Regions from separate parts of the Xanthomonas hortorum pv. pelargonii genome, predicted to be linked through region 2. Evidence: predicted binding sites of a transcription regulator. Region 2 holds the regulator's gene; the other holds the start of a gene.
What was found. The regulator FliA, encoded in region 2, starts transcription of late flagellar genes. The targets are predictions, from matches to a motif close to TAAAGTTTNNCNNNCNNNGGCCGATAA.
Positions count from the first base shown of each region.

Region 1 (4,414 bases), 250 kb from region 2:
CACAGTGTGGAGGTGCACAACATGGCCATGCAGGAAGCGCTGGATTTCGGTGCGATGGCGTTGTTTGGCGAGAAGTACGGCGAGAACGTGCGTGTGCTGAAGATGGGTGGGTATTCGACCGAACTCTGCGGAGGCACCCACGTCACCCGCACTGGCGATATCGGCCTGTTCAAGATTACCTCCGAGGGTGGCGTGTCTTCGGGCGTGCGCCGTATCGAAGCGGTGACCGGGCAGGGCGCGCTGGACTACGTGGCCGACGAAGAGCGTCGTCTGCTTGAGGCCGCTCATCTGCTCGGCGGCAATGCGACTGAAGTCGTCGACAAGGTGCGCGCGCTCACCGAGCGCCAGAAGCGTCTGGAGCGTGAGCTGGAATCACTCAAGGCCAAGCTCGCCTCGGGTGCGACTGCAGATCTGGGCGCCAGCGCCGTCGATGTCGCAGGGGTCAAGGTCATCGCAGTGCGTCTGGAAGGCTTCGACGCCAAGGCACTGCGCGATGCAATGGATCGGCTGAAGCAGCAATTGGGCGATTCGGTGATCGTGCTGGCGGGTGCATCAGCCGGCAAGGTCGCGCTTGTTGCCGGCGTGAACGGTAGCCCAACTGGCAAGGTGAAGGCAGGGGAACTCCTCGGCCATATCGCCAGTCAGATCGGGGGCAAGGGCGGTGGCCGTCCGGATCTCGCCCAGGGTGGTGGCGAGGACGGGCCCGCCCTTGCGACCGCGCTTGACGGCGTGCACTCCTGGGTCAAGCAACACTTGGGCTGAACACTTGTCCTGCCATGCCTTGCTGGCTGGCAGGATCTGCCGCTACCATTTCCGGTCTATTCCCTTTACCTATAGACGCGTCTCATCAGGAGGCCGTCGATGCTGGTGGGAAACCCACCGGTTCCAGGAGATTTGAAAAATGTTGATCCTCACTCGCCGGGTAGGCGAAACCTTGATGATCGGCGACTCGGTCACTGTTACCGTGCTCGGCGTCAAGGGTAATCAGGTGCGCATTGGCATCACCGCACCGAAAGATGTGGCTGTGCATCGCGAAGAAATCTATCAGCGCATCCAGCGTGGCGATGAGCCGGTCGCTTCCGGCGCGCATCACGGCGACGATTCTTCGAATTGATTGTCGCAAAGGGTTTACGTTAGCCCCCCTTACCCGGTATTCTTCGCGGCCTGCCACGGACAACGCGGCAGGACGTGAAAACTGGAGCGATGCCCGAGCGGCTGAAGGGGCTCCCCTGCTAAGGGAGTATAGGGTCAAAAGCTCTATCGAGGGTTCGAATCCCTCTCGCTCCGCCAGTGTTCTAAACGCCCGCAGATCTTTGATTTGCGGGCGTTTTTATTTGCATTGCGGCATGGTTTTGCAAGCCCTTTTGGGTGAGCTGCGCAGCATGCTTGCCGCCAGTCGGCTCACCGCATCCTGCATAAGGCATCTGGTTGTTGCGACAGCATCTGAATCGCCTCAAACGTGCTGCATGAAGCGGTTCAAGTAACTGCGGTATAGGTCGCTAAACACGTGACATATATCTCGGACTTCAACGTGATGCGCCTACCGCCACTGCTTGGACGCCTGTTCTCTTTCTGGGGCCGTGGGCTGCAGCACAAGGCCAATGCGGTGGACCGGGTGATGGCGGTGATCGAGTTCGATCTGGATGGCCGCATTCTGGATGCGAACGAGAACTTCCTGTCCTTGATGGGCTATCGGCTGGACGAGGTAGTCGGCCAGCATCACCGCATGTTCGTGACTGCCAGTGATCGCGACAGCGAAAGCTATCGTCAGTTCTGGGCGGCGCTGCGGCGTGGCGACTTCAACGCCGGGCGCTTTTGCCGGTTGGACAAACACGGGCGCGAGGTGTGGATCAACGCGTCGTACAACCCGCTGCTGGATCGATCCGGCAACGCCTATCGCGTGGTGAAGTACGCCACCGACATCACTGCGCAGGTGCGCCAGACCGCCGATTTCGAAGGGCGGATCGATGCGATCGACAGGGTCATGGCGGTCATCGAGTTTTCGCTGGATGGCACCGTGCTCGAGGCCAACCAGAATTTTCTGCAGGTGATGGGTTACCGGCTCGATGAGATCCGCGGCCAGCATCACGGCATGTTCGTGGATGCGTCCACGCGCCAATCGGCGGCCTATCGCGCGTTCTGGGAAAAGCTCGGGCGCGGCGCATTCGATGCGGGGCGCTACAGGCGCGTTGGTAAGGATGGGCAGGATGTGTGGATCCAGGCGTCCTACAACCCGGTACTCGATGAGCATGGGCGTCCATACAAGGTGGTCAAGTACGCCACCGAGGTGACCCGTCAGGTGATCGATTCTGCCGATGCGGATGGCCGCATCCAGGCCATCGACAAGGTGATGGGCGTGATCGAATTCGATCTGGAAGGGCGCGTACTGAGCGCCAACGATAATTTCCTGGCGATTTTGGGATATCCGGCCGCCGAAGCGATCGGCCAGCACCATCGCGTGTTCGTGGATGCGGCGTATGGCGCCTCCGAGGAGTACCGCAATTTCTGGGCGAAGCTGGCGCGTGGGCAGTTCGATGCGGGCCGTTATCGCCGGCTGCGCAAGGACGGCAGCGCGGTGTGGATCCAGGCCTCCTACAACCCGATCCTGGATGTCTCCGGGCGGCCGTACAAGGTGGTCAAGTACGCTACCGATGTGACCGATCAAGTGCGCTCGGCCGAGCGCATGCGCGAGTTGATGCGGCAGACCATGAGCATCGCGCAGAACGTGCAGCGCGAGGCGCACCATATTTCGATCAGCAATGAGGAACTGGTGAGCCGCGCATCCTCGCAGTCCACCGCAGTGGCGCAGACCTCGACCACCATCGATCAGCTGGCGGAGACCGTGCGCATCAATTCCGAGAGCGCGGGGTCGGCGCAGCGCATGGCCGAAGAGTCGGCCAATGTTGCGCGACGCGGTGCCGAGGTCATCGCCGAGGTGGTCAAGACCACCGCCAACATTCGTTCGGCGACCGATCGCATCGGCCAGATCATCGAGGTGATCGACGGCATTGCCTTCCAGACCAATATCCTGGCGCTCAACGCGGCGGTGGAAGCGGCGCGCGCCGGCGAGCAGGGCCGCGGGTTTGCAGTGGTAGCGACCGAGGTGCGTAGCCTGGCGCAGCGCTGCAGCGTGTCGGCCAAGGAGATTCGCTCCTTGATCGACAATGCGACCGATCAGGTTGGCGATGGTTCGCGCCTGGCCGAACAGGCTGGTGTGGTGATGCAGGACATGGTCGGCTCGGTACTGCGTGTGACCGCAACCGTGGAGCAGATCGCCGCCGCCAGCCAGGAGCAGGCACAGGATATTTCGACCGCCAACACGGCGCTGCAATCCATTGGCGTGCAGGCGCGCGATCAGGCGCGGATGGTCGATGATCTGGCGCGTTCGGCGCATGTGCTCGAAGCCGATGCGGATGCCTTGTTTGCATTGGTCAACGGCGATGCCGATGGGTCTTCTGCACTAAAGGATGCGCACGCAGAGCCGTTCGCCAAATCGCAGGCCGCGTGACTCAGGCCACGTGACTGTGGGAGGTCTGGTGCATTCGCTGTGCGGCGTCGTTGAAGCGGTGACACGCACGTTCGTTGTTGCATCGTTGCCGCGCGTGCCAGCCGCTACGTTTGCGCAAAACTAAAAGCGCTCGCCAGCAGATACATCCGCGCACCACAAAGACCGCCAGAACCTAATGCTGTTCACTGAGGTAGCTGATCGAGGGCTCCTGCATCTCGGCATAATCTCCAATCGGCTCATTCTTCAATCCAAATAAAAAACGGCGCTCCCCGCGCGGGAAGTGCCGTTTTTTCAAGTGAACTGCATTGCGCCAGGAGCGCGCTTTGTCTGTTCCAACCAGCTGCGATCATGCGGCGCGCCGATTCACTGCAGCGCGCCGCACTGCCACGCGTTGCTGCTTACTGCGGCAGATCGAACACCAGCACTTCTGCGTCGCGTGCGTCGGCCAGCACGAGTTCCGGCTCGGCGGTGATCTGCAGCGCATCGCCAGCCGACAGTGCTTGTCCGTTGACGCTCAGGCTGCCACGCACCACCTGCACGTAACCGATGCGGCCCTCAGCCAGTGGGTGTTGCAGACGCGCGTCGCCGTCGAGGATGGAGGCGTACAGGCGTGCGTCCTGGTGCAGGCGCAGCGAGCCGGCTTCGCCAGCGGGCGAGGCGATCAGACGCAGCTGATTGCGCTTGCTGTCGGCATTGAAATGCTTTTCCTCGTAGCTGGGTTCGATACCGTTGCGCTCGGGCATCACCCAGATCTGCAGGAAGTGCACTGGCTTGCTGGCCGAGTGATTGAACTCGCTGTGGCTGACGCCGCTGCCGGCGCTCATGCGCTGCACATCGCCGTAGTGCAGCACCGAGCCGGTGCCCATGCTGTCCTTGTGCTCCAGCGCGCCATCCAGGACGTAGGAG
Region 1 covers NZ_CP098604.1:4,756,271-4,760,684, forward strand. Annotated here, with positions in the region: gene alaS (alanine--tRNA ligase) at 1-762, shown strand, start outside; gene csrA (carbon storage regulator CsrA) at 902-1,114, shown strand; tRNA gene NDY25_RS20380 (tRNA-Ser) at 1,198-1,290, shown strand; gene NDY25_RS20385 (methyl-accepting chemotaxis protein) at 1,562-3,508, shown strand; gene NDY25_RS20390 (pirin family protein) at 3,907-4,414, opposite strand, start outside.
Region 1: a site for FliA is predicted at 1,477-1,503, ahead of NDY25_RS20385 (methyl-accepting chemotaxis protein). Genes of this name have one in related genera too.

Region 2 (4,414 bases):
GCGTGGCTCCCCGGTGCGTGCGCAGGCCCTGGAGCTGATGGACGACTACGGCTTCGATGCCGGTCTGATCCGCGATGTGGCCCTGCAGATCCCGGCCGATACCGAATTGCACCGCGGCCGCGGGCTGATGCTGGGCCTGCTGTCCAAGCGTCTGCCGGTGGCTCCGATCGACCCGCTGGAACGCGGCGGCGTGATCGCCCTGGTCGGCCCGACCGGTGCCGGCAAGACCACCACCATCGCCAAGCTCGCCCAGCGCTTCGCCGCCCAGCACGCCCCGCGCGACGTGGCCCTGGTCACCACCGACACCCAGCGCGTCGGCGGCCGCGAGCAGCTGCACAGCTACGGCCGTCAGCTCGGCATCGCGGTGCACGAGGCCGACAGCGCCGAGAGCCTGCTGGAACTGCTCGAGCGCCTGCGCGACTACAAGCTGGTGTTGATCGACACCGCTGGCATGGGCCAGCGCGACCGCGCCCTGGCCGCACAGCTGAACTGGCTGCGCGCCGCGCACCAGGTCACCTCGCTGCTGGTGCTGCCGGCCAACGCCCATTTTTCCGACCTCGACGAGGTCGTACGCCGCTTCGCCCACGCCAAACCCCAAGGCGTGGTGCTGACCAAACTCGACGAGACCGGCCGCTTCGGCAGCGCCTTGTCGGTGGTGGTCGACCACCAAATGCCCATCACCTGGGTGACTGACGGACAGCGGGTCCCCGACGACCTGCACCGCGCCAATGCCGCCAGTCTCGTTCTTCGCCTTGAAGATTTGCGGCGCGCTGCCGATAAGCCCTGTACTCCGGAGCACAACCATGCAGTCGCGTGAATACGCCAAGCTGACCAACGCCTTCCCCCTGACGGCGACCCGTCCCGAGCCCCTGGGCCCGGTGCGCACCATTGCCGTGACCGGTGGCAAGGGCGGCGTGGGTAAAACCAACATCTCCGCCAACCTGGCCGTGGCCCTTGCCGAGATGGGCAAGCGCACCCTGCTGCTGGACGCCGACCTTGGCCTGGCCAACCTGGACGTGGTCTTGGGACTCTCGCCCAAGTACACCCTGGCCGACCTGATCGCCGGCCGCTGCACGCTGGACGAAGTGATCATCGAAGGCCCCGGTGGCGTGTTGGTGGTCCCGGCCGCCTCCGGTCGCCGCCACATGGCCGAAATGGCTCCGGCCCAGCACATCGGCCTGGTCAACGTGTTCTCCGAACTGGAACGCGACCTGGACGTGATGGTCATCGACACCGCCGCCGGCATTACCGACAGCGTGCTGACCTTCTGCCAGGCCGCCCAGGACACCGTGGTGGTGGTCTGCGACGAACCGGCCTCGATCACCGACGCCTACGCGCTGATCAAGGTGCTCTCGCGCGAACGCGGCGTGGACCGTTTGCAGATCATCGCCAACATGGTGCGCGACCCCAACGAAGGCCGCCTGCTGTACGACAAGCTGTCGCGGGTCTGCGAAAAATTCCTCGGCGACGTGTCGCTGAACTACCTCGGCCACGTGCCCCAGGACGACTGGTTGCGTTTGTCGGTACAGCGCCAGCAACCGGTCATCAAGGCCTACCCCGCCAGCCCCTCGGCGCTGGCCATCGCAGAAATCGCGCGGCGTACCTCGCGCTGGCAGGCCCCCACCGTGCCACGCGGCAACGTCGAGTTCTTTGTCGAACGCATCATCCAACGGGGGGTCGCCGCATGAGCACCGCTACCGCAACCGCAACGACGGCCACCGCGCAGTACCGTGCAGTGCAACGCAACAACGCCAACGACATCGTCACCCAACACGCCGATCTGGTGCGCCGCATCGCCCACCATCTGGCCGCGCGCCTGCCGGCGAGCGTGGAAGTGGACGACCTGATCCAGGCCGGCATGATCGGCCTGATCGAAGCCTCGCGCAGTTACGACTCCGAGCAGGGCGCCTCGTTCGAAACCTATGCCTCGATCCGTATCCGCGGCTCGATGATCGACGAGATTCGCAGAGGCGACTGGGTGCCGCGTTCAGTCCACCGCCGTGCCCGCGACGCTGCCGCCGCCGTGCGCAAGATCGAACAGAACACCGGCCGCGCCGCCGCCGCCACCGAAGTGGCTGCCGCGATGGAAATGCCGTTGCCCGATTACCTGCGTCTGATGGAAGACGCCGCCCGCGGCCAGGTGCTGAGCCTGGAGTCGCGGATCGAAGATCACGGCGAGCTGGACACCACCGCCAAGGGTGGCCCCAACCCGCAGCAGATGATGGAGCGTGGCGAGTTCGGCCGCGAGCTGGGCAAGGCCATCGGCCAGTTGCCCGAGCGCGAGCAGCTGGTGCTGTCGCTGTACTACGAACAGGAATTGAACCTGAAGGAAATCGGCGCCGTGCTCGGTGTCAGCGAATCGCGCGTCTGCCAGATCCACGGCCAGGCCGTGGTGCGTCTGCGCGGCCGCCTCAAGGTCTTCGAACTGGCCGATGCCGGTGTCGAAATTGACGAATGATTTTTTCGCGTATTTTTTAGTGTTAGGAGCTTGATGTGAACAAGAACATGCGGATTTTGATCGTGGACGACTTCTCGACGATGCGACGTATCGTCAAGAATCTGTTGGGCGATCTTGGCTTCACCAATACCGCAGAGGCCGAAGACGGCAACAGCGCACTGGCTGCATTGCGGGCCGGCCCGTTCGATTTCGTGGTCACCGACTGGAACATGCCCGGCATGACCGGCATCGACCTGCTGCGCAACATCCGCGCCGACGCCAAGCTCAAGCACCTGCCGGTGATGATGGTGACCGCCGAAGCAAAGCGCGAGCAGATCATCGAAGCCGCCCAGTGCGGCGTGAATGGCTACATCATCAAGCCGTTCACCGCGCAGACGCTGGAAGAAAAGCTGGGCAAGGTGTTCGAACGTCTGGCGGCGACCGCCTGATGAACGCCACCGTGGAAACCAATGCCGAACGCGCTGCCTTGATCGACCGCCTGCAAGGCGCGCTCGATGCACTGGAAAGCGGTGACGAAGCCGCCTGGAAGCGCGAGGTCGACCACCTCGCCGCCTTGCGCACCCGTCCGATGATGCAGGGCCTGAGCCGGCTCGCACGCGAACTCGGTCAGGCGCTGGGCGAACTGCCCACCGTGCCCGAAGAAGCCGGCGAACTGGACGATGCGTGTTCGCGCCTGGACCACGTGGTGGAAATGACCGAAAAGGCCAGCCATCGCACGCTGGATCTGGTCGAAGAATGCCGTGAGCTGGCCAACCAGCTGCGCGACGGTGGTCTGAATCAGGACCAGGGCGCGCTGATGGACAAGATGCGCCACAACCTGACCGAACTGTCGCTGGCGCAAAGCTACCAGGACCTGAGCGGGCAGATCATCCGGCGCGTGGCCGGCATCGTGCGGCGCGTGCACGAAGGCTTCGGCGCACTCGGCCTGCCGCCAAAGAGCACCGAGCCGAAGAAAGACGACGGCGGTCTTGCCGGTCCTGCAGTCAAGGGCCTGGACCGTCACGCGGTGTCGCAGGACGACGCCGATGACCTGCTGTCCGGATTGGGGTTGTAACCATGAGTGCTGTTCCAGACGATATTGCTGCCGATTTCATCGTCGAGGCCCAGGAAATCCTGGATCGCCTCGGCGAACAGCTGGTCGCGCTGGAACAGGCACCGGACGAAGCCGACCAGCTCAACGCGGTGTTCCGCGGTTTCCACACGCTCAAGGGCGGCGCCGGCTTTCTGGCGATCAAGCCCATGGTGGAGCTGTGCCACGCCGCTGAAGAAACCCTCGGCATGGCGCGCTCCGGCCAGGCGGTGTTGCAGGCGCATCACTTCGATGCCGCGCAGCAGTCGCTGGATTATCTGCAGGCGATGCTCGATGCGATGGGCTCGGGCGAAACCGTGCCGCATGCGCCGGCCTCGCTGATCGCGCAGTTCGATGCCAAGAGCGGCCCGCCGGCGGTCAAGGCCGCGCCCAAGGCCGCATTGGCTGCGGTGGCCACACCTGCCCATGACGACGGCCACGTACCGGCGCCCGGCGCCAAGGCCGCGCCCAAAGCCGCCGCCAAGGGTGCCGAAGCCGAACAGACCGTGCGCGTGGACACCAAGCGCCTGGACGCCATCGTCAACCTGATCGGCGAACTGGTGCTCTCGCGCAATCGTCTCAAGACCCTGCGCACCCGCCTGCGCGACGAAGAACTCGATCGCGCGGTCAGCGTGCTGGATATCGCCACTGCCCGCCTGCAGACCGCGGTCATGCGCACCCGCATGCAGCCGGTCAGCAAGGTGTTCTCGCGCTTCCCCAAGGTGGCCCGCGATGTGGCGCGCACCTTGTCCAAGGAAGTGGAGCTGGAACTGATCGGCGCCGAGACAGAACTGGACCGTAATCTGGTCGAAGCCCTGGCCGATCCGCTGGTGCATCTGGTGCGCAACGCGATCGACCACGGCATCGAATCCCCTGCCCTGCGCGAA
Region 2 covers NZ_CP098604.1:5,003,483-5,007,896, reverse strand. Annotated here, with positions in the region: gene flhF (flagellar biosynthesis GTPase FlhF) at 1-817, shown strand, start outside; gene NDY25_RS21350 (MinD/ParA family protein) at 804-1,688, shown strand; gene NDY25_RS21345 (RNA polymerase sigma factor FliA) at 1,685-2,458, shown strand; gene cheY (chemotaxis response regulator CheY) at 2,494-2,886, shown strand; gene NDY25_RS21335 (protein phosphatase CheZ) at 2,886-3,512, shown strand; gene NDY25_RS21330 (chemotaxis protein CheA) at 3,515-4,414, shown strand, end outside.